3 regions of the Metabacillus sp. RB-C-LZQ-3-1 genome follow, and region 2 is predicted to be linked to each of the others. Evidence: riboswitches for the same ligand, from Rfam matches in the RefSeq annotation. Region 2 holds a riboswitch; each other region holds the start of a gene.

Region 1 (7,315 bases), on a different contig from region 2:
TTAATGACATGGACTTTATGTTGTAAGACTTCCTGTGTAATACCTGTTCCAGTTCCGACAACCGATTCGACCTCTTTATCACTCAATATTGTTAAGATCGCGCTGCTTGCAGTTGTATTGCCGATCCCCATTTCACCGAGGATAAGACATTGTGCACCATTGTTGATCATCTCTAAGCCCTGCTCATAGCCAATTTTGATGGCCTTTTCTGCCTCTTTACGAGACATGGCGTCCTCGTGTAAAAAATTTGCTGTTCCATATCGAACTTTTTTCTTGAGTAAATGAGGATGATCAATATCAATTGCAACCCCAATGTCAATGATGTTTAGGTCAGCACCTATTTGTCGGCTAAACACATTGATGGCTGCACCACCATTTAAAAAGTTACGCACCATTTGCTCTGTTACAGCTTTCGGATAGGCTGATACCCCCTCGTCAGTAATGCCGTGATCTGCAGCAAAAACAAGAACACCGGCTGGAGACACAGTTGGAAATGCATCATTTTTCATTTCAGCTAATAATATGGCAACTTCCTCTAACCTGCCTAAGCTCCCCGCTGGCTTTGTTAAATTATTTATATAATCAGAGACTTGTTTTCCCATTTCCTTATTTAACTGAGGTACGGAGTATGAATGTTGTGTCAATGATGATTCCCCCTATTCGTTTTGTACTCTAGACATTTTTCAATCAAATGATCAACCATGCTCGGACAGGAGCCAAAGTGAAAATGTGTATAGCCTGCTACAACATTTTTATGTAAGTACCCTTCCTTCTTTGTTCCTCTCATACCCTTCGTTTCATAGGCGTATGGAATGTTTTCATTAGGAGATTGATACGTAGAGTAATGAAATTCATGACCCTTTGCAGCTACATTCTTTAATAAATAATTTTCATTTTGCCCGAATATTTCCCTGTAGCCTAAAGCTGCTAATCTTTCTTGCATTTTAACCTTACCGGGAATGATTCCAACCATTTGATAGGTTTGGTTTTCCGTTGTTTCGATTGATTCTGTTAAATACATGAACCCTCCACATTCAGCTAATGTTGGTAGTCCATGTTCGATGGAAGTTTTTATGGAGTCCTTTGCTTTTTCATTTTGTTCTAATTGATGTGCAAATTCCTCTGGGAATCCCCCTCCTAAATAGAGGCCTTCAACATTATTTGGTAACTCCTCATCCTCGAGTGGTGAAAAATAAACAATCTCAGCTCCTTTTGCCTCTAAGATTTCAAGATTCTCAGGATAATAGAAGTTAAAGGCAGCATCCTTTGCAACAGCGATTTTAACAGCAGGTTCTTTTTTTGCTTCAAATAATGAAGATTTTTCATTTGAAGGTAATAGATCAGCGTTAGCTAATTGAAGGAGTAATTCCATATCAATTGTCTCGTTAACTAAGTCTCCTAATGTTTGAAAAAAATGATCAAGCTCTCCTCTTTCAATAGAAGGGATGAGACCAAGATGTCGTTCAGGTATTTCAATATCTAGTTCCTTTTTCAAAAAACCGATCACAGGAACATGACATTCCTTCTCAATCGCTTTTTTCACAAGCTGAAAATGCCCTTCACTTCCCACTTTATTAGCAATGACGCCAGCGATATTAGGCCCTTCCGATAAAAGCTGAAAGCCCTTAACGATGGCCGCTGCACTCCTTGCCATGCTTTCACAGTTTACAACTAATAAGACTGGGCTTTTTGTAATCATACTAATTTCAGCCGTACTTCCTTCATTTGTTTCTGGATTTTTCCCATCAAAAAAGCCCATAACTCCTTCGATAATTGAAATGTCAGCACCTGCACTTCCATGATTAAAAATATCGATGACCTGATCATGTGTAAGCATCCAGCTATCTAAATTTCGAGAAGCTCTCTTTGTAACAGCAGTATGATAGGAAGGATCAATATAGTCTGGACCGCATTTAAATCCTTGGACTGTGAGTCCACGTTTTTTTAGCGCTGACATCAATCCAATCGTAAGTGTTGTTTTCCCAACACCACTTCCGGTTCCAGCAATAACCAATCGACTTTGTGACATTTTCATTCCACCTTTGATACTTTTTTTAACAATGCCCTTTATGAACTCGATGTAAATATTTTTTGATTGCTTCATATGTCGCACGATACACTATCTGACCAATTGCTTGACCAACAACAGTACTTGATCCAGCATAAGGAGTTTTGTCACCCTTTTGCGTTAAACCGAGGACAAGAGCATCTGTTGATGTTCCAGTCGCGAGGGTTCCGGATTGCGGATCTTTTATTTTTAAATCATGTAAAGCTTTTACCTTTGCTTCTGTTGCAGATATTAATCCATTGACAAGGGCACCATCTGTAAAATGGGCATCGATAAATAGCATGGTATTGATCGTTCCAATCGTTTGGACCGCACTAGAAATGGATTGCTTTGAAATATCAACCGCATTTCCGACACCTGCCGTTACGATTGCTAGCATCGAAATACCACCAATTTCTTCCTCGATAATCACAGCATCCTCTAACACAACAGCTGTCATCATGCCAAGAGCCTGCTCAAAAGGGATATTGAATGTTGTCATCCAGTCTTGTACATCTTTTACAGGATCATCACAATGATAATTTTTCTCTACATGAAAATTACAAAAGTGAGTGAGCCATTGAATTCCTTCGCCAATTACACCATTTGAAATGGTTTTCAGTTGGTGTTTGAATTGAACATGTACATATTCTTTCGTTTGTTTAATCTTATATGACTCTTTAAAAGCTATAGAATGTTGTGAAATGGTATGGTTTGGTGTCATTAACAACTGCGGCTTAGGAATCGTCGGATGTGATTGAGGGATTACATCTACCTCGTACACCTTTTTTAGCTGATCCACTTTTCTTAGCGTTTCAACATCTCCAACTTCTAAAAATTTTCCTTGATGAAGCAAAGCGATTCGATCGGAATATAGAGATGCAACATTTAAATCATGTAAAATAGCAAATGTCGTTAACCCCATGCTTTTTTGTCGTTCTCTTAATAAATCAAGCATTTGAAAAGTATGCTTAATATCCAGATGGTTCGTTGGTTCGTCTAACAGTAATATTTCCGGCTCCTGAGCTAAAGCTTTTGCTAATAACACCCTTTGCTTTTCTCCGCCACTAATCATACGAAATGGTATGTTCTTTAGATGAGCAATGTTAGTCATATCCATGACATCATCCATTATCCTTACATCTTGTTTTGATAACTGTTTAAGTAGGCCTTTTTGATGTGGATAACGACCAAGCGCGATAATTTCTTCGACGGTGTAATCAAATGATACATTTGCTTCCTGTGTGAGAACAGCCATTTTCTTCGCCTTATCAAGCTTTGAAAGTCTGGAAACTGGTTGATTTGATAAGAAGACCTCCCCATCCATTATCGGCAATTGACCAGTAATTAGCTTAAAAATCGTTGTTTTTCCACTTCCATTAGGTCCGAGGAGTGAAAAAAATTCTCCTTGTCCAATCTCAACATCGATTCCATTAATAATGGGCGGATTCGAGTAGCCACCTACTAAGTTTTCAATTCTTAACATTTATGATCCCCTCCGCCCAAGACGTTCTCGAATTAATAAAAGTGCGAATACTGGTGCCCCAATAAGGGCTGTAATCACACCAATCGGCAATTCCTTAGGTGCGATAATCGTACGCGAAACTAAATCTGCTAAAATAAGAAAAGCTCCTCCAACAAGCATTGACAAAGGAAGGACATGACGATGATTTGGACCTGTTATGAGCCGAATAAGATGTGGTATCACAAGTCCAACAAAACCAATCGAACCAGATACCGCCACAGCAGCACCTGTTAATAAGGAGGCTCCAATTAAGATGAAAATCTTCCTTTTTCTCACATCAACACCAATATGATCAGCGGCATCCTCGCCAAGGGCTAACGCATTCAGCTCTCGATGGTTGAAAAATAAGATTAAGGAACCAAGCACCATAAAAGGAACAATTAGTTGAACATGTGTCCAGTTTCTCATTCCAACACTTCCATATAACCAATAAATAATTTGTGTCATCGAATCTCGGTCACTTAAAGAAATTATGAGTGAAACGATTGCCCCTATAAAAGAACTCACAATAATGCCTGCTAAGATAATCGTTTCAATTGCAAGGTTGCGGCTGCTTAATTTTACAAGCCCAAAAACAAGAAACAAAGTTAGAAATCCACTAATAATCGCGACAACTGGAAGAGTAAAGTTTCCTAAGCCGATGATGGAAAACTGAAAAAAAATAACAAACACCGCACCAAGAGACGCTCCAGATGACACCCCAATTGTATAGGGATCTGCCAATGGGTTGCGTAAAAGCCCTTGAAAAGCTGCTCCTGCTAATGCTAAAGAAGCTCCAACGCAAAATCCAAGAAGTACTCTTGGTAAACGAATATTCCAAATAATCATTTCTTCGTTTTTGGGTATTTGTTCTAACCAGCCAAAACCTATGGTATTGTCGGATATAATATGTAAAATCGTTGTAACGGGCACCTGCACACTGCTAATAAATAAGCCAAGGAGGGCTGTACTAAGTACAAACCCTCCGCTTAGAATATACAGCCACGTAATCTTACTTTTCAAACACTTCAGGATAAATAAGCTTCGCAAGTGTCTCGACTCCTTCAATTAAACGAGGGCCTGGTCTTGTAACAGTATCGTTATCAACATCAAACACCTGTTCATTTTTAATCGCAGGTACGTCCGCCCATCCTTTACGTGCTAAAACTTGCTCACTTGGATTTTCTACATAATAGCCATAGGTTGTAATAATCACATCAGGATTTAATTTGACAATTTCCTCTTCTGTTAGTTTTACCCAACCATCTTGATCTTCTGCAGCATTAATGGCATTAATTGATTCTAGCATTTCATGCATAAACGTGTTTTTACCTGTAGTAAAGATATCTGGTGATGGAGAAACTTCTACCCATACTTTCTTTTTGTCTGTAATTTCTGCTGCTTTTTCTTTCACAACATCAAGGCGATCCTTCATATCTGTCACGATTTCATTTGCTTTATCTTCAGTACCTGTTGCTTGTCCAATCATTTCGATATTTTTATATACTTCTTCAAATGAAGATGTATCACCAACAACGATTACTTTCGTTCCTGCTTCTTCAAGCTGCTTTAAAATGTCAGGATGTGTTTCATAATGATAATCGGTTACTAACGCAAGATCTGGTTGAAGGGAAAGAACCTTTTCAATATTGATGTCCTGTCCGCCAACTTTTTCTTTCTCTAGAGCTTCTGGAGGATAGTTACAGAAATCGGATACACCTACAATTTTATCTCCTAATCCAAGCGCATATGCAATTTCAGTATTACTTGCTTGAATAGAGACAATTGATTCTGGCTCAGATTCAATCGTTACCTCTTGGTTGGCATCATCGGTTATTGTGACAGGAAATGGCTGTCCATTTACTGTATTGCCTTCTTCCTGTGCTGTCCCAGTCTCTGAATTCTGTTCTCCTTGCGTATTGTCCTCTTGTGACCCACATCCCACAATCATGAACATGCTTAACAGAAGAACAATACTTAATAAACCCCACTTCTTCATAAACGTACTCATTTTTCATTCTTCCTTTCTTTTTTGAACACAAAAAAACGCTATTCCTGTGGAAAGCGTTGATTAAAGGCGTCTATTTCAATGATCTCTTGTTCATTCTATGTATAAACATGCAATCTACTATATAAATAATAGCATTAACAATAAGAGATTACGAGCGCTTTAAACATTCCTTTCCTCGAGGAAGCTTAAAAAAACAAATAGGCAGGTCTCCTGACTTACGAATATAGCGGTCGGTTTCTCCTTCCCATGCTTTTACACAGTGGATCTTGTATAACCTTCCTTCTCGATTACAGTGGCGGGACCGTGTTGGATTTACACCAAACTTCCCTCTTAGTCTTACATATCTCTATGAAAGAAACCTATTTGTTTTATATTCATTTTTTTGTTTTCTATTAGTGAGTATAGTATAGTCTTGGTGGTTTGTAAAATAGATAAAGTGAATTTTTTATATATCTGTATCAAAGATAGTTTGCCTTTTAAAGTATTTTTGTCCATTGTGATAAATTGATTACAGTGTACAAATAAAAAATACCTGCTCCCAATGGGAGAGCAGGTTCTAACATTGATAAGAATTAAAGTCTATTTTGCGTTCTCATCAGGTTGATGAATGCCAAAAATATTTCCTTCAGTATCCATATAATACCCTTGCCATGCCATTCCAGGCAAAGCATGTTTTGGCTTAACAACCTTGCCTCCATTGTTTAGAATTTTAGATTCAGTAGAATCTAAATCTTCCACTACCATCGTGCATGTATAACCATTTTGCGGGTGGTCTTGAGATGGAGAAGCACTTTGGCGTTGCATTAAAGCTCCGTTAATTCCGGGTTCGTTCGCATCACCTGTCACTGCGCCGAAATAAGGCATTCCAGCGTAGTCGCTCCAATCTTCAAATGTCCAACCCAATACATCTCCATAAAACTTTTTAGCGCGTTCCATGTCATCAACATGAATTTCGAAATGTATTAATCTACCCATCATATCCTCCTTGACCTGTTTTGTATTTTGTACTGTTTGTTACGAGTATGTATTTCTCCTTAGTGCATGGGTACTCCTTCTTTATTAAGAAATATTTGTAAAAAAAAGGATATCTGTTGATTTCTTTCCATATCAACATTTGAAAAAATCAACAGATAGCTTTTATTAAAAGGTGAGCTCTTTTGTTTGCATTACTTCCTGAGGTTGTTCCTTTATGAGAAAAACTCCCAACAAACCTAACATTGAAAACAACACAGGAATCATAAAGCCGTAAAAATAACCAACATGACTTGCTGAAGCTTGAAAAGAGTCCAACACAGCTCCAAAAATGCCCGGTAATAAAACTGCACTTAAGAAGCCTCCCATGTTTGCAAAACCTGTAGCAACTCCTACTTCTTTTGTGTCAAATGATTGGCGTACAACTGCGAAAGTTAAAGCACTTGCACCATTTCCAAAGCCAATCATGAAAAAGAGGACAACGAGCATAAAAAGTGGTGGTTTTCCACTAAATAGTAGAAAGGAAGCCCAACATATAAAAATCATTGCATGGATAATCATATAGGGTTTTTTGATTGAATTCAGCCGACTTGAAATCATCGTTGATAATGGTGCACCAATAATGGCCCCAAAAAGTCCGATCATAACAAATTGACTAGCAGCAGACAATGACATATCAAACACATACATGCCATACGGAACGGCCCATGAGCCGATAAAGCCGACATATGTACCAACTGCACCGAAGTGACAGAAAAAGGCTGCCCATGCTTGGCGATTT
Region 2 (7,315 bases):
GTAGCCATTATGGGAATGGGACCTGTCGGACTAACTGCCATAGCTGCTGTTAAAGCATTTGGAGCATCAAAAATTATCGTAACAGATTTAGAGAAAAATCGTTTGGATGCTGCAAAAAAACTAGGTGCTACATATGTAATTAATGTATTAGAGCAAGATCCAAACGAAGAAATTGCGATCATTACAGGTGGAAAAGGTGTCGATGTTGCGTTTGAGACAGCAGGAAATCCAAAGGCATTGCAATCAGCTCTAAAATCTCTAAAAAGAGGTGGAAAGCTGGCAATTGTTGGATTACCTCCACAAGATGAAATTGCTCTTAATGTACCACTTATTGCTGACTATGAGTTGGATATTTTTGGAATATTTAGATATTCAAATACGTATGCTCAAGGGATAGAGTTTTTAGCTACTCAAAATTACAATTTAAATAGCTTAATTACGGATCGATACACTCTTGACCAAACAAAAGAGGCGATGGAGAGAGCTAGATTAAATAAAAAGGAAAGTCTAAAAGTAATCGTATATCCAAATGGTTTGTTAGAGGAATAATATTTTTAAGAAATAAGTTCTGAATGAATCTGGAGGACTGATGAGCAGCTATAGTCTTTATAAGCATGAACTACTCACAAATCACTATCATCCAACAGTAAATGCATATTATTTTAAGCAATGGGAAAGTCATTACATGGATTTTCATACTCATAATGAAGTAGAAATCATGTATGTGATTAGTGGTCAATGTGTTGTAGAAGCGGAACATGAAATGATTCAAATGAAAAAGGGAGACGTAATCTTATTAGATTCAAACGTTCCACATCGTTTGCTTGTTGAGAAAGGTAGTCCCTGTCGGATGTTGAACATCGAGTTTACTTTTGTTCCGAAAAACGGAAGCTTTCCATCGATTAAGGAGTTAACGGAACACTCCGTTATCTTAGATCGATTCTTACGATTAAAGCGGCCATATGTGGTGGTTAAAGATCCAAATGAGATTTATCATTCTTTAAAAAATTTAGTTTTAGAACTTGATAAAAGAGAATCCTCTCAAGAACCTATGATGTATTTATTATTTTGCCAGCTTTTAATACAACTTGCTAGAATGATTGTTCAAAAGGATGAAACTGATCGGTCCAAACAACATCTGCAATTTAATATATATGTGAAAAAAGCAGTTGATTATCTTCATCAAAATTATGATCGGGATATTCAAGTGAAAGATGTGGCCCTAGCGGTTAGCTTACATTCAGGATATCTACATCGTATATTTAAACAGCAAATGAATTGTACCATTATGGATTATTTAACTAAGTTAAGAATCCAAAAAGCTAAAATGCTATTAAAAGAAACAGAGATACCAGTGATCGAGATATCACAATATATTGGTGTTAATAGTCGTCAATATTTTAGTATGTTATTTAAAAAATACACTGGCCAAACTCCTAATGGATACAGAAAATTAGTGAAAAAATCGATAGAAAAATTTAATGGCTAAAAACAGGATAATCTGATAAATTGTCCTGTTTTTTATTTGATTAGTTCAGGTGGTGATTTTTAAATAAGTTAGGATTTTTGACACCTAATTTTAGAAGAAAGTTATAATCTTGCAAACGTAATCAATTAACTGTTGATAAAATGATTTTAAGAATGATGCAAGGGGGAGTAATCATACATGTCATTTAAAATTTCTTTTATCGGGGCAGGAAGTATTGGTTTTACTAGAGGACTTTTAAGGGATTTGTTAACTGTTCCTGAGTTTCAAGAAATTGAAGTATCATTTACAGATATTAATGCCTCAAATCTTAAAATGGTTACAGAGTTATGTCAAAGAGATATTGATGAAAATGGATTGGAAATTAATATTCACTCAACTACAAATCGCAGGGAAGCATTAAGAGGATCTAGATATATCTTTTCAGTAGTAAGAATCGGAGGACTCGAGGCATTTCGGCAAGATGTCGACATACCTCTAAAGTATGGAATTGATCAGTGTGTTGGAGATACATTGTGTGCCGGTGGAATTATGTATGGTCAACGTGGCATTGCAGAGATGTTAGAGATTTGTAAGGATATTAGAGAAGTAGCAGAGAAAGATTGTCTATTATTAAATTATGCCAATCCAATGGCTATGATAACCTGGGCCTGCAATACATATGGTGGTGTTCGGACAATCGGACTTTGTCATGGAGTTCAAGGAGGACATCGGCAAATTGCAGAAGCTTTAGGATATAAAAAAGAGGAAATTGATATTATTTGCGCTGGTATCAATCATCAGACTTGGTATATTAGTGTGAAACATAAGGGAGAGGATCTAACAGGTCAGATACTGGAGGCTTTTGAACAACATCCTGAGTTTAGTAAAACAGAAAAAGTGAGAATTGACATGCTAAAGAGATTTGGCTATTACTCTACTGAATCTAATGGACACTTAAGTGAATATGTCCCTTGGTATCGTAAACGCCCAGATGAGATAAATGAATGGATTGATTTAGGTTCATGGATAAACGGGGAAACAGGTGGATATTTACGTGTCTGCACAGAGGGAAGGAATTGGTTTGAATCAGATTTTCCGAATTGGATGAAGGAGCCTGCACTTACATATAAACAGGAAAACCGAAGTGAAGAGCATGGTTCATATATTATCGAAGGTCTTGAAACAGGAAGAGTTTATCGCGGGCATTTTAATGTTGTGAATAATGGAATTATTTCTAACCTTCCTGATGATGCGATTATTGAAGCACCAGGGTATGTCGATCGAAACGGAATAAATATGCCGCATGTAGGAGATCTTCCTCTTGGATGTGCTGCTGTTTGTAATGTAAGCATTTCCGTCCAGCGTTTAGCGGTAGAAGCTGCTGTTAAGGGAGATGATCTGCTTTTACGTCAAGCGATGATGATGGATCCGCTAGTTGGTGCAGTATGTAATCCGAAAGAAATATGGCAAATGACTGATGAAATGTTAGTTGCGCAGGAAAAATGGTTGCCTCAATATTCAAAAGCGATCTTGGAAGCAAAAAAACGTCTAAATACTCAACCTCGGATACCTACAAAGAATTATACAGGAGCAGCTCGGTTAAAAGTAAAAACGGTAGAAGAAATGGCTGAAAATAGAGAAGATGCAAACAAGAATGCGAGTGCAGCAGATAAAGCAAAGGTACGTCCCTCTTCGGTAGGAGAATTATAATCGTTCACCTGTTAGATCAATGATCTAGCAGGTTTTTTGCATTTAAACAACTGTAATTCTTAGATTTCTTTGTTTAATAAATTTAGTAATCTATCATCTTTCTTTGCCACATTATCCTACGAAAACACCCTACTTTAAAAATTCTTTTTGACAGTTTTCATTTCTCATGCTAAGATGACTATTAAATTCAAAACATAAATAATTATCTAAAAACTCTTATTCAGAGAGGTGGAGGGACTGGCCCGATGAAGCCCGGCAACCATTCAACGATAATTTGTTGAAAAGGTGCTAATTCCTGCAAAGTTATTGCTTTGACAGATAAGAGGGGATTTCAAGATGAAGACCTCTCTATTTATGATAAAGAGAGGTCTTTTTTGCTTTTAGAACATCATCTTAAAAATTACATATCAAATGTATCAGGTGCTGTGTGATTCGATCATAGCTTAAAAGGGAAGCCCGGTGAAAATCCGGCACGGTCCCGCCACTGTAATGAGGAGCAACTTATCAATTACCACTATTTCAAAATGGAATGGGAAGGGATAAGAAGCAATGAACCTAAGTCAGGAGACCTGCCTGTTATATGCGCTTGTACCTACGGATGTATAGGGAGGAGTGAGGAATACGTGTTGAGAAAGCCAGAATGTCTCAACTCTAGTTAGCTATGCGTATGAATCTCTCTTTTCTAATTTGAAAAGAGAGATTTTTTAGTTTGGGACAAAAAATAAAGATTAGAGGAGTGTAGGAAGATAATGACACAAATAAAAAGTTCAAACTTAGGCTATCCACGTATTGGGGAAAAACGCGAATGGAAAAAAGTGCTTGAACAATATTGGGCAGGCAATCTTGATCAAGACAAATTTTTAAAGCAAATGGAAGAGATCCGACTTCAACATCTTAAGAAGCAAAAAGAACAAGGAATTGATCTAATTCCAGTTGGTGATTTTAGTTTATATGATCATGTACTTGATACAGCAGTTATGTTTGGTCTAGTACCAAAGCGTTTTGATTATCATGGCGGACCTGTTTCAATCGAGACATATTTTGATATGGCAAGAGGGAATAAAGATGCGGTTGCTTGTGAAATGACAAAATGGTTTAACACAAATTATCATTACATTGTTCCGGAATTATATGATGTCGAACCTCAACTTGTTGAAAACCGTCCTCTCCAATATTATAAAGAAGCAAAACAAAAGCTTGAAATAGAAGGAAAACCAGTAATCTTAGGTCCTGTTACCTTTGTAAAGCTTTCAAAAGGATATAAGAAGTCTGAATTTCATTTATTGGTCAAAAAATTTGTCACAATTTATGCTGACATTTTACAGCAATTACAATCAGAAGGTGTAAGGTGGGTTCAAATCGATGAACCGATTTTATCTACAACTATTACGGACGTTGAAGTTGAACTATTCCAAGAAGTCTATCAACAGTTACATGAAGCAGCACCAAATGTAAAGGTGATTTTGCAAACATATTTTGACCGAATTGATTATTTTAAAGAGGTATGCTCTCTGCCAGTTCAGGGGATTGGGCTAGATTTCGTTCATGATGGAGGATATCATCTCTCTGCAATAAACCAATATGGTTTTCCTTCAGATAAGGTGTTAGCAGCAGGAGTGATCAATGGACGTAACATATGGAGATGCAATCTTGAAGAAAAGATTTCACTCATTACAGAATTATCGGAGTTTGTTTCAAGGGATCGTTTAATCTTACAACCATCATCAAGTTTGTTACATGTTCCAGTCACAGTAACTAATGAAGAAACACTAGATAAAGTTCTGAAAAATGCATTATCTTTTGCTGATGAAAAAATAAATGAAGTTGTTCTACTGACAAAAGGAATGAATCATGGAATTGAAACTGTACAAAAAGAGATCGACTCAAGCACATCAGCTATTCAAGCATTAAACAAATCAACATTTCGAAACAACGCAGAAGTTCAGGATGCTACAAGAAATATTCATTTATATAAAGCGGAGCGGAAAGCTGATTTTTCTGTTCGTCAGGAGATTCAAAAAAAGACTTTTCGATTACCCCTCCTTCCAACGACAACAATTGGTAGCTTCCCGCAGACAAAAGAAGTAAGAAACCATCGTCTAAAGTGGCGGAAAGGTGAGTTAACCGATGTGGAATATGAGGAATACATTAAAGCAGAGATTAAAAAATGGATCGAAATTCAGGAAGAACTGGACTTAGATGTTTTTGTCCATGGAGAATTCGAACGAACAGATATGGTGGAATACTTTGGTGAAAAGCTAGCTGGGTTTCAATTTACAAAATTTGGATGGGTGCAATCATATGGCTCACGATGTGTGAAACCCCCGCTTATCTACGGTGATGTAGATTTAAAGCAATCCATGACTGTTAAAGAAACTGTCTATGCCCAGTCATTAACATCAAAACCCGTTAAAGGAATGTTAACAGGACCTATTACGATTCTAAATTGGTCATTTGTCCGGGATGATATATCACGCTATGATGTGGCAAATCAAATTGCACTGGCGCTTAGAAAAGAGGTTGAAAGTCTCGAGGAGAATGGGATTCGAATGATCCAAGTTGATGAGCCAGCGATTAGAGAAGGGCTGCCATTAAAGCAAGAAAACTGGGAAAGTTATCTTAATGCAGCAGTATATGCATTTAAGCTTGCCACATCCTCAGTTCAAAATGATACACAAATTCATACACATATGTGTTATTCAAATTTCAAAGATATTATTGATGCAATTAAAGCACTTGATGCTGATGTCATTTCTATTGAAACTTCAAGGAGTCATGGGGAATTAATTCAAGCCTTTGAGGAAACTACATATAACAAAGGTATCGGGCTTGGTGTGTATGATATTCACAGTCCTCGCGTACCACAGGTTGAGGAATTAATAAAAAATATTGATCGTGCACTTCAAGTATTAGATCCGAAATTATTCTGGATTAACCCGGATTGTGGCTTAAAAACCCGAGGAATTGATGAAACGGTTGAAGCGCTAAAGGTGATGGTAGAAGCGGCAAAGCAATCGAGAGAAAAATTACTTGTAAATAAAGGATAAATATTATTTAACGAAAAATGCGGAATCTTTAGATCCCGCATTTTTTGTTGAAGAGAAAAACCTTATGTGTTATCAGCAGTAGAAAAAACACTCACAGCTTTAATGACCTAATGTAAAACATAAAAAATACAAAAATGACGACATTATTTTATTTCGTTTCCATTATCTGATAAAAAAATAAATGAGTTCACAAAAAATAAAAGTTTTTATAGAGAAGTTACTATTGATCAGTTAGTGAATAGTGTAAAATAAAAATATACTTATAACTAAAAAGTAAGGCTCTGTTAAAATTCTGCTGATTCCATCTTCAAATAACATAGTGTCAAATAACTATAACATAGCCACATTTTAAAATTCCAACTGGAGGTTTTCACTTTACCATGCCTAATCGCTATGCAGATTCTAATTTAAAACTATTTTCGCTAAACTCTGATCCCAAGTTAGCGAAAAAAATTGCTGAAATTCTTGGGGTAGAATTAGGAAAGAGTTCTGTAACTCGTTTTAGTGATGGAGAAATACAAATAAATATTGAAGAAAGTATTCGTGGATGTGACGTGTATATCGTTCAATCAACTAGCGCTCCAGTAAATGAACATTTAATGGAACTATTAATTATGGTAGATGCTTTAAAGAGAGCATCTGCAAAAACAATTAACCTTGTTATTCCGTATTATGGATATGCTAGGCAAGACAGAAAAGCAAGAGCAAGGGAGCCAATTACAGCAAAACTAGTTGCAAACCTGCTTCAAAGAGCTGGATCTACTCGTGTGATTGCTCTTGACTTGCATGCACCACAAATTCAAGGATTCTTTGATATTCCGATTGATCATCTTTTAGGTGTGCCTATACTAGGAGAATATTTCTTAAATAAGAAATTAGAAGATATCGTTATTGTATCACCAGACCATGGTGGGGTTACACGTGCTCGTAAATTAGCTGATCGTCTAAAGGCTCCAATCGCTATTATTGATAAAAGACGTCCACGACCAAATGTTGTAGAAGTGATGAATATTGTTGGTCATATTGAGGGGAAAACAGCGATACTAATCGATGATATCATTGATACAGCTGGAACGATAACATTAGCTGC
Region 3 (7,315 bases), on a different contig from region 2:
CATGGCAACCAATGCTTGTTTAACAGGATGATCTGTTTTAGCATTTCCCGCAATTAATGCAGCTGTACCTAAACCAGCTTCATTTGAAAAAATCCCACGGGAGACGCCGCTTCTGATCGCTTCGACCACCGCCACCCCGACAAATCCTCCGGCAGCTGCAACAGGATTGAAGGCATAGTGGAAAATTAATTGAAAAGCAGGGATAATTTGATCAAAATTAATTGCTAATATTAACAATGCTCCTCCAACATACAGGAAAGCCATAATTGGCACAAAAAAACTTGCAACCGTACTAATGCGTTGAATACCCCCAAAAATGATCAAGCTTGTTAAAACGGCAAGAATGATGCCTGTTGTTAGTCCGCTGACACTAAAACTATTATTCATCACTTCTGCGATTGTATTCGACTGCACACTATTTCCAATACCTAAAGCGGCAAATGCGCCAAACAGCGCAAAAGCAACCCCAAGAAACTTCCATTTTTTACCCAATCCCTTTTCTACATAATACATCGGGCCACCGGAATATTCTCCATTTTCATTTTTCACACGATATTTCATCGCCAGCAAAGCTTCTGAATATTTCGTTGCCATCCCTAACAATCCGACAATCCACATCCAGAATATTGCTCCGGGACCGCCAAGCGTAATCGCTGTAGCCACACCGGCAATATTTCCGTTCCCGATTGTAGCAGCCAACGCCGTCATTAGGGCCTTAAAGTTACTTACATCCCCTTCTGCTGCTGAAGATTCTTCTTCTCTACCAAATCCCAATTTAAAGGCATATAGCAATCTTCTAAACTGTAAACCTTTCAAAGCAACTGTTAAAAATAAGCCTGTCCCAAATAACAAAATTAAACTGGGCGTTCCCCATAGAACCCCATTGATTTTCCCTATTATGTCCATCATTTTGTTGTACACCCCTCCAATTGTTAGCGCTTTCACCTATGTAGTACTATCATAAAATTTAATTATTGTCTTGTAATTGTTTTTTTTCACAAAATATTTAGTAGCCTTTTATTATTTTTCACAAACAACCATATTTATAATAGCCACTTCATGCTCTGATGTCAAAGCCAAAAATATGAAGATGTCCCCCAACATGATTAATGGCCATATTTTGATATAATTTCCATAGAAGAAAAAGGGGTATTTATATTTACACTTTCTATTAGTTTGGTTCATTATGAATTAAGCATTAAAATAAGATTCTGTTGTATGAAAGAGTTGTAAAAATAATGAATAAGGAAATAAGATAAGCGACCTTGTTATTCTGATTAGGAGGAATAACAGGTCGCTTATTTTTGGTGTAAACCTTTTAATCGTGATCAAAATAACTTTATATATTAGCATTAGGGTTTGACAATGTACCTTTAAGATACAAACTTAGTTCCTAATCGATATTAATATTAATGTTGATTAATAACTACATTGTAACTTCTAAATGGAATATCAAATACAATGAATAATAGATTGGGATTAAATTTTTCATTTGATTACATTAATCGATTTTAGCTAAATACTTTAAAGAAAAATCCCACATTATTGGTTAGAAGGATCTTCTGTATTTGTTTCTTCATCAGCAGGTTCTTCCGGATTCATCTCATCACTTGCAGGCTCTTCTGGAACCATTTCTTCACTTTCAGGTACTTCAGAATCTGTCTCTCCACCCATTGGTTCCTCTGTGTCCATTTCACCATTTACAGGCTGTTCTTGAATATCTTCCTGCATGTCTTGACCATCACTGCATGCTGCAGCAAGCATCACGGCTAGAATAGGAGCCGATAATTTCCAGGATGTTTTGAATACCATTTTGATTCCTCCTTCATATTATCAAGTGATCATCACAAGCAATTAATGATAGGGTATTTTCAACTCCCTTCCTTAAAAGCTAATGTCATTATAAACAAGCTCTTCCGAAAAATTTGTCGATTAACTCGATTTTTACTTGTTCTTAAATGGACTGAAAACTGCTTTTAATAAAGGTAAAAAACTTGTTATTTACTCCCATATATTTAAGGTAAAAGTCCCCTTTAGAAACAGGACCAGTAAATAACTAAAAATTAATGTATTTTCTGCTTGGTTAAACAACCAAAAAAATCGTACATTACCAGTTTTTTCAATTGTTATATTCATTAAACTCCCGTAGGGATACCTTTCCAGCTTTGTTCCCGTGGAATCTCACACCTTTCGATCAAACAACAATTCCCTATAGCAATTGGAAAATATCAACAGACCAAACAACAATCTTTTTAGAAGAAGGTTTTTATTTGGAGTTCAATTCATTTTCCTGTTATCTTTGTTCTATATCACTTCTGAATAATCTAAATCTATTATTCTAGTTTCTTTTTAAAATAGCTATTGCTAATTTGATCCAACTGATTTATCATGGAATCATATCGTTAAATCAACTATATATTGATTTTAACTTCTAATGAAAAACTATATATTGTATCTTTACGAGAGTTAGGCGCTTTGTTAGCTTAATAGGGAATCTGGTGAAAATCCAGAACTGTCCCCGCAACTGTAAGTGTGACGAATTGAGATTACCACTGTACCTCATGTATGGGAAGGACTCATAGTAGGAAGAACATAAGTCAGGAGACCTACCTAAACCTTGTGAAAGTTTCAATTTCTTCGGGGACTGAGAAGATGAAACGATAGTAAATCTCTTGAGCTATTCAACTTCAATGACTTGCTCTCTTTCTGTCGTTTTATCTTTCCCCCGCTAAAAAACGTACAGACGGAGGAATATACATGAGCAAGACAACATTATCCCCAATGATCCTGGATCAGCAAAATGGAACAGAAGCATTTGATCTCGGAAAACTAACAACCTTTATCAAAAGCATTCATCAACATTTTCCAACACTAAATATTGACGAATATCTTAATCGTATAGAAAATACGATCCTTCAAAGAGAATCCTATACCTCTGAACAGCTAATTAATCTTCTTATTTTAGAAGGATTATCTAATATTAATGAACAAGAGCCCGAATGGACCTACTTCTGTGCACACATTTATTTATCAAAACTTTATAAAGAAGCGGCAGCAAATCGAGGATATAAGAAAGAGCAAAAATATGGAGATTTTTACGAGCTTATTTCAACACTTATCTCAAAAGGACTTTATAGCTCAAGCTTATTAGAAAATTATTCAAAGGATGAGATAACCCAAATTGGATCCTTTCTTAAGCCGGAAAACGACTATTTATTTACATATATTGGCCTACGAACATTAGCAGATCGCTATCTAACAAAAGATTTTTCGAAACAAGTATATGAGCTGCCGCAGGAACGATTTTTAGTGATTGCTATGACATTAATGGCAAAGGAAAACAAAGCTAACCGTCTTGAACTCATTAAGCAAGCTTACTGGGCTATGAGTAATCTTTATATGACAGTAGCAACACCAACTCTTTCAAATGCCGGAAAACCTGTAGGACAGCTATCAAGCTGTTTTATCGATACGATTGATGACAGTCTTCAAGGAATTTTTGATAGCAATACAGACATCGCCAATCTATCGAAATCTGGTGGCGGTGTTGGGGCTTATCTCGGTAAAATCCGAAGCCGCGGAAGTGATATTCGCGGATTTAAAGGGGTTTCCTCAGGAATCATTCCATGGATGAAGCAGCTGAACAATACGGCTGTCAGTGTTGACCAGCTTGGGCAGCGTAAAGGAGCGATCGCAGTCTATCTTGATGTGTGGCATAAAGATATCTTTTCCTTCCTTGATGCAAAACTAAATAACGGTGATGAAAGAATGCGAACACATGATATTTTTACAGGAGTTTGTATTCCGGATCTTTTCATGGAGCAGGTTGAAGCACGGGCTGATTGGTACTTATTTGATCCACATGAGGTTCGTACCGTTATGGGCTTCAGTATTGAAGATTTTTACGACGAGGAAAAAGGAAATGGAAGCTTTAGAGAGCGTTATTGGGCATGTGTCCAAAATGAACAACTTTCAAAGGAAAAGGTGCCTGCAATTGAGATTATGAAACGAATCATGATTAGCCAATTAGAAGCAGGAACTCCTTATATGTTCTATCGTGATGAGGTGAACCGTAAAAACGCAAACTCCCATCAAGGTATGATCTATTGCAGCAATCTTTGCACAGAAATTACACAAAACCAAAGTCCAACTACTGTCGAAGAGCAATATACCGAGGATGGAAAAATTATTACGGTCAAAACACCGGGTGATTTTGTTGTTTGTAATCTCTCATCTATTAATCTTGCTAAAGCCGTTACAGATGATGTGTTAGAAAAGCTTATCCCTATTCAGGTTAGAATGTTGGACAATGTGATCGATTTAAATACAATCCCTGTCCTTCAAGCAAGGTTAACAAATGAAAAATATCGGGCGATTGGGTTAGGAACCTTTGGCTGGCACCATTTATTAGCTCTAAAGCAGCTTAAATGGGAACACGAAGAAGCCGTTGAGTTCGCAGATCATTTATACGAAAAAATCTCCTTCTTAACGATTTCTGCAAGCATGGAGCTTGCGAAAGAAAAAGGGGCCTACTCTGTGTTTAAAGGCTCTGATTGGGAAACTGGTGCCTATTTTGACAAACGAGGATACCACACACAGGAAAGCAACTATGATTGGGATGCTCTACAGCGTGATGTTGGGGCTCATGGAGTTAGAAACGGCTATTTAATGGCAGTTGCACCGAATGCTTCCACATCTATTATTGCAGGAAGCACAGCAAGTATTGATCCAATTTTCCAAAAAGTATATTCAGAAGAAAAGAAAGATTATAAAATTCCGGTTACCGTTCCAGATCTTAACTCAACAACAACCTGGTATTATAAGTCTGCTTATTTTATTGACCAGCATTGGAGCATTAAACAAAATGCAGCGCGCCAACGCCATATAGATCAATCAATCTCTTTCAATCTTTATGTACAAAATACGATTAAAGCTAAAGATCTGCTTGATCTTCATTTATCTGCATGGAAAGAAGGATTAAAAACAACGTATTATCTACGCTCAACTTCTAGTACGATTGAAGAATGCGATTCTTGTGCTAGTTAATATTTGGCTGTTTTCACAAAGATTGTTGCATTAGTGGTAATGGTGCGAAAGACACTTGACTCCTGCAGGAAGTAGAGGAAAGCAAGTGTCTAAAAGCGCAATGAAACCAACTTGTTTTTACCTTTAACTGCATTAAAAAACAACAAAGTATGCGTAACAGCCTAATTTTTTAGAGAATGACTTTTTCTAAGTCATTCTCACAATTTTTTATCGGTAAAAAGGAGAATGTATATGGAAACCACTACTACTCTAAGTAAGCGAAAAATAATGGATGCGGCCGCACCAAACCGGTCAACAGGTATTATTAACGGTGAAAGCTCAAATGTATTAAATTGGGATGATGTTTCATTTCCTTGGGCATATCCTCGCTATAAAAAAATGCTGGCAAATTTTTGGACACCCTTTGAAATCAATATGGCTCAAGATATAAAGCAATACCCTGAGTTAACAGAGGATGAAAAAGATGCCTTCCTAAAAATCATTGGACTACTGGCTCTTTTAGATAGTATTCAAACGGATTATGCCGGGAAGGTCTCAGACTATATAACAGATTCAAGCATTAATGCCTTGATGATTATGCTTGCACAGCAAGAAGTGATTCATAACCACTCTTACTCCTACGTTCTTTCAAGCTTAGTACCGAAGCATGTGCAGGATGAGGTTTTTGAATACTGGAGAAGTGAACCGATCTTAAGAAAGCGAAATGAGTTTGTTACAAATGGATACCAGGCTTTTGCTGAACAACCTAATGTTGAGAACCTATTAAAATCAATCGTATATGATGTTATTTTAGAGGGCCTCTTCTTTTACTCTGGATTTGCTTTCTTTTATAATTTGGCCCGTAATCAAAAAATGGTCGCTACAAGTACAATGATCAATTATATAAATCGTGATGAACAAATTCATGTTGATTTATTTGTTCAAATTTTTAAAGAAGTACTAAAACAATACCCAGAATACGACACTAAAGAACTTTCCACTTTCGTAAAGGAAACATTTGTTCAAGCAGCAGAGCTTGAAATTGAATGGGGCCATTTCATCATCGGAAATAAAATTGATGGAATTAATATAAAGGATGTTGAGGATTATATTAAGTTCTACGCAAATGTTCGATGTAATCAATTAGGATATGAGCGTCCATTTGAAGGATACCGCACAAATCCATTAAAATGGATTAAAGCATATGAGGAAGTTGATCTTGGGAAATCTGACTTCTTTGAGCAGAAGTCAAGACAATATACGAAGGTTAACCATGTTGATAACGGATTTGATGACTTATAATACTTAAACAAACATGTTAAATGAAGAAGGGTAGATTTGCCCCCTTCCCCTTCTCTTGTCAGATCATTGCTTCTTTGTTATTCTCACCTATTAAAATCATTCATTATACATTTTTACACAAATTTGTTTAACGCAGATTTACTAGTGGTAAAGGTATATTAGACATATACAAGTATTGTATTGGTAGAGGATGATGAAAATGAGGTTTTCAACACTTTCAGACAAGACCTTGTTAGATAGCTTAAAAGAAGCAAAAAAGTTAAAGATTAATATTGAATTTATTAGGATGCTTGAGGCAGAGATAAGGGAAAGAGGTCTTCACAAACGACAAATAATAGAAAAACAACTTAGAAAAATTAATTAGAAATATGTAGAAGGTTGGCCTTTTTTAGCCAACCTTTCTGTTTTATAATATGAAGCTGTCTTCTTCTTTTTCAAGAATTTCTACTATTTCTAATAGATCTTCAATCACATAATCAGCTTTCGGAGTTTGCGAAAATAGATTGTTCTTTTTCCATATTGTTTTCATCCCTACTTTACTAGCAGCTTCAATATCATTGATAGGATGATCACCAATAAATATGCATTTATGTGCAGGTACCTCTAGCAAAGATAGACCCCTTAGAAAAATTTCTTTATCCGGTTTTCTCAATCCTTCATTTTCAGAAATCAAGATACATTGAAAATATGACTCAATTTTTAAAGCTTTCATATTATCCATCTGAAACTTCCCGAATCCATTTGAGATTATTCCAAGCTTGATTTGTTTTTCCTTTAATACTTGGAGCATCTGTTCTAAATGTTGGAAAGGAACACAATGATTTGGAAAATAAGAAAGATAGTCTTGTAGCAGCTCCTCAGCAGAAATGTTCTGAATATTAAACTCTTTCACCAGTGTATCATACACTTGATCCTTCCAAACAGATCCATGGTTATCTAGCTCCACAAATCTTTTTACATACCTGTCCATAGAAGCTTCTATTGACGG

Evidence for each region. A riboswitch is a leader RNA that binds a small molecule or an ion and turns the genes downstream of it on or off. The one in region 2 is predicted to bind cobalamin.
Region 1: another riboswitch for cobalamin. It lies ahead of AC4GZ8_RS21585 (ABC transporter substrate-binding protein); the one in region 2 lies ahead of metE (5-methyltetrahydropteroyltriglutamate--homocysteine S-methyltransferase).
Region 3: another riboswitch for cobalamin. It lies ahead of AC4GZ8_RS10410 (ribonucleoside-diphosphate reductase subunit alpha); the one in region 2 lies ahead of metE (5-methyltetrahydropteroyltriglutamate--homocysteine S-methyltransferase).

The regions. Positions count from the first base shown of each region.
Region 1 covers NZ_JBZFLI010000018.1:62,432-69,746, reverse strand. Annotated here, with positions in the region: gene cobT (nicotinate-nucleotide--dimethylbenzimidazole phosphoribosyltransferase) at 1-644, opposite strand, end outside; gene AC4GZ8_RS21600 (cobyrinic acid a,c-diamide synthase CobB) at 641-2,029, opposite strand; gene AC4GZ8_RS21595 (adenosylcobinamide amidohydrolase) at 2,055-3,533, opposite strand; gene AC4GZ8_RS21590 (FecCD family ABC transporter permease) at 3,534-4,601, opposite strand; gene AC4GZ8_RS21585 (ABC transporter substrate-binding protein) at 4,564-5,550, opposite strand; cobalamin riboswitch at 5,746-5,940, opposite strand; gene AC4GZ8_RS21580 (VOC family protein) at 6,142-6,537, opposite strand; gene AC4GZ8_RS21575 (MFS transporter) at 6,703-7,315, opposite strand, start outside.
Region 2 covers NZ_JBZFLI010000002.1:141,484-148,798, forward strand. Annotated here, with positions in the region: gene AC4GZ8_RS04080 (NAD(P)-dependent alcohol dehydrogenase) at 1-549, shown strand, start outside; gene AC4GZ8_RS04085 (AraC family transcriptional regulator) at 590-1,489, shown strand; gene AC4GZ8_RS04090 (alpha-glucosidase/alpha-galactosidase) at 1,667-3,178, shown strand; SAM riboswitch class I at 3,392-3,503, shown strand; cobalamin riboswitch at 3,580-3,769, shown strand; gene metE (5-methyltetrahydropteroyltriglutamate--homocysteine S-methyltransferase) at 3,928-6,225, shown strand; gene AC4GZ8_RS04100 (ribose-phosphate diphosphokinase) at 6,606-7,315, shown strand, end outside.
Region 3 covers NZ_JBZFLI010000005.1:206,754-214,068, reverse strand. Annotated here, with positions in the region: gene AC4GZ8_RS10420 (alanine/glycine:cation symporter family protein) at 1-906, opposite strand, end outside; gene AC4GZ8_RS10415 (hypothetical protein) at 1,543-1,812, opposite strand; cobalamin riboswitch at 2,452-2,628, shown strand; gene AC4GZ8_RS10410 (ribonucleoside-diphosphate reductase subunit alpha) at 2,758-5,046, shown strand; gene AC4GZ8_RS10405 (ribonucleotide-diphosphate reductase subunit beta) at 5,278-6,327, shown strand; gene sda (sporulation histidine kinase inhibitor Sda) at 6,527-6,691, shown strand; gene AC4GZ8_RS10395 (HAD family hydrolase) at 6,734-7,315, opposite strand, start outside.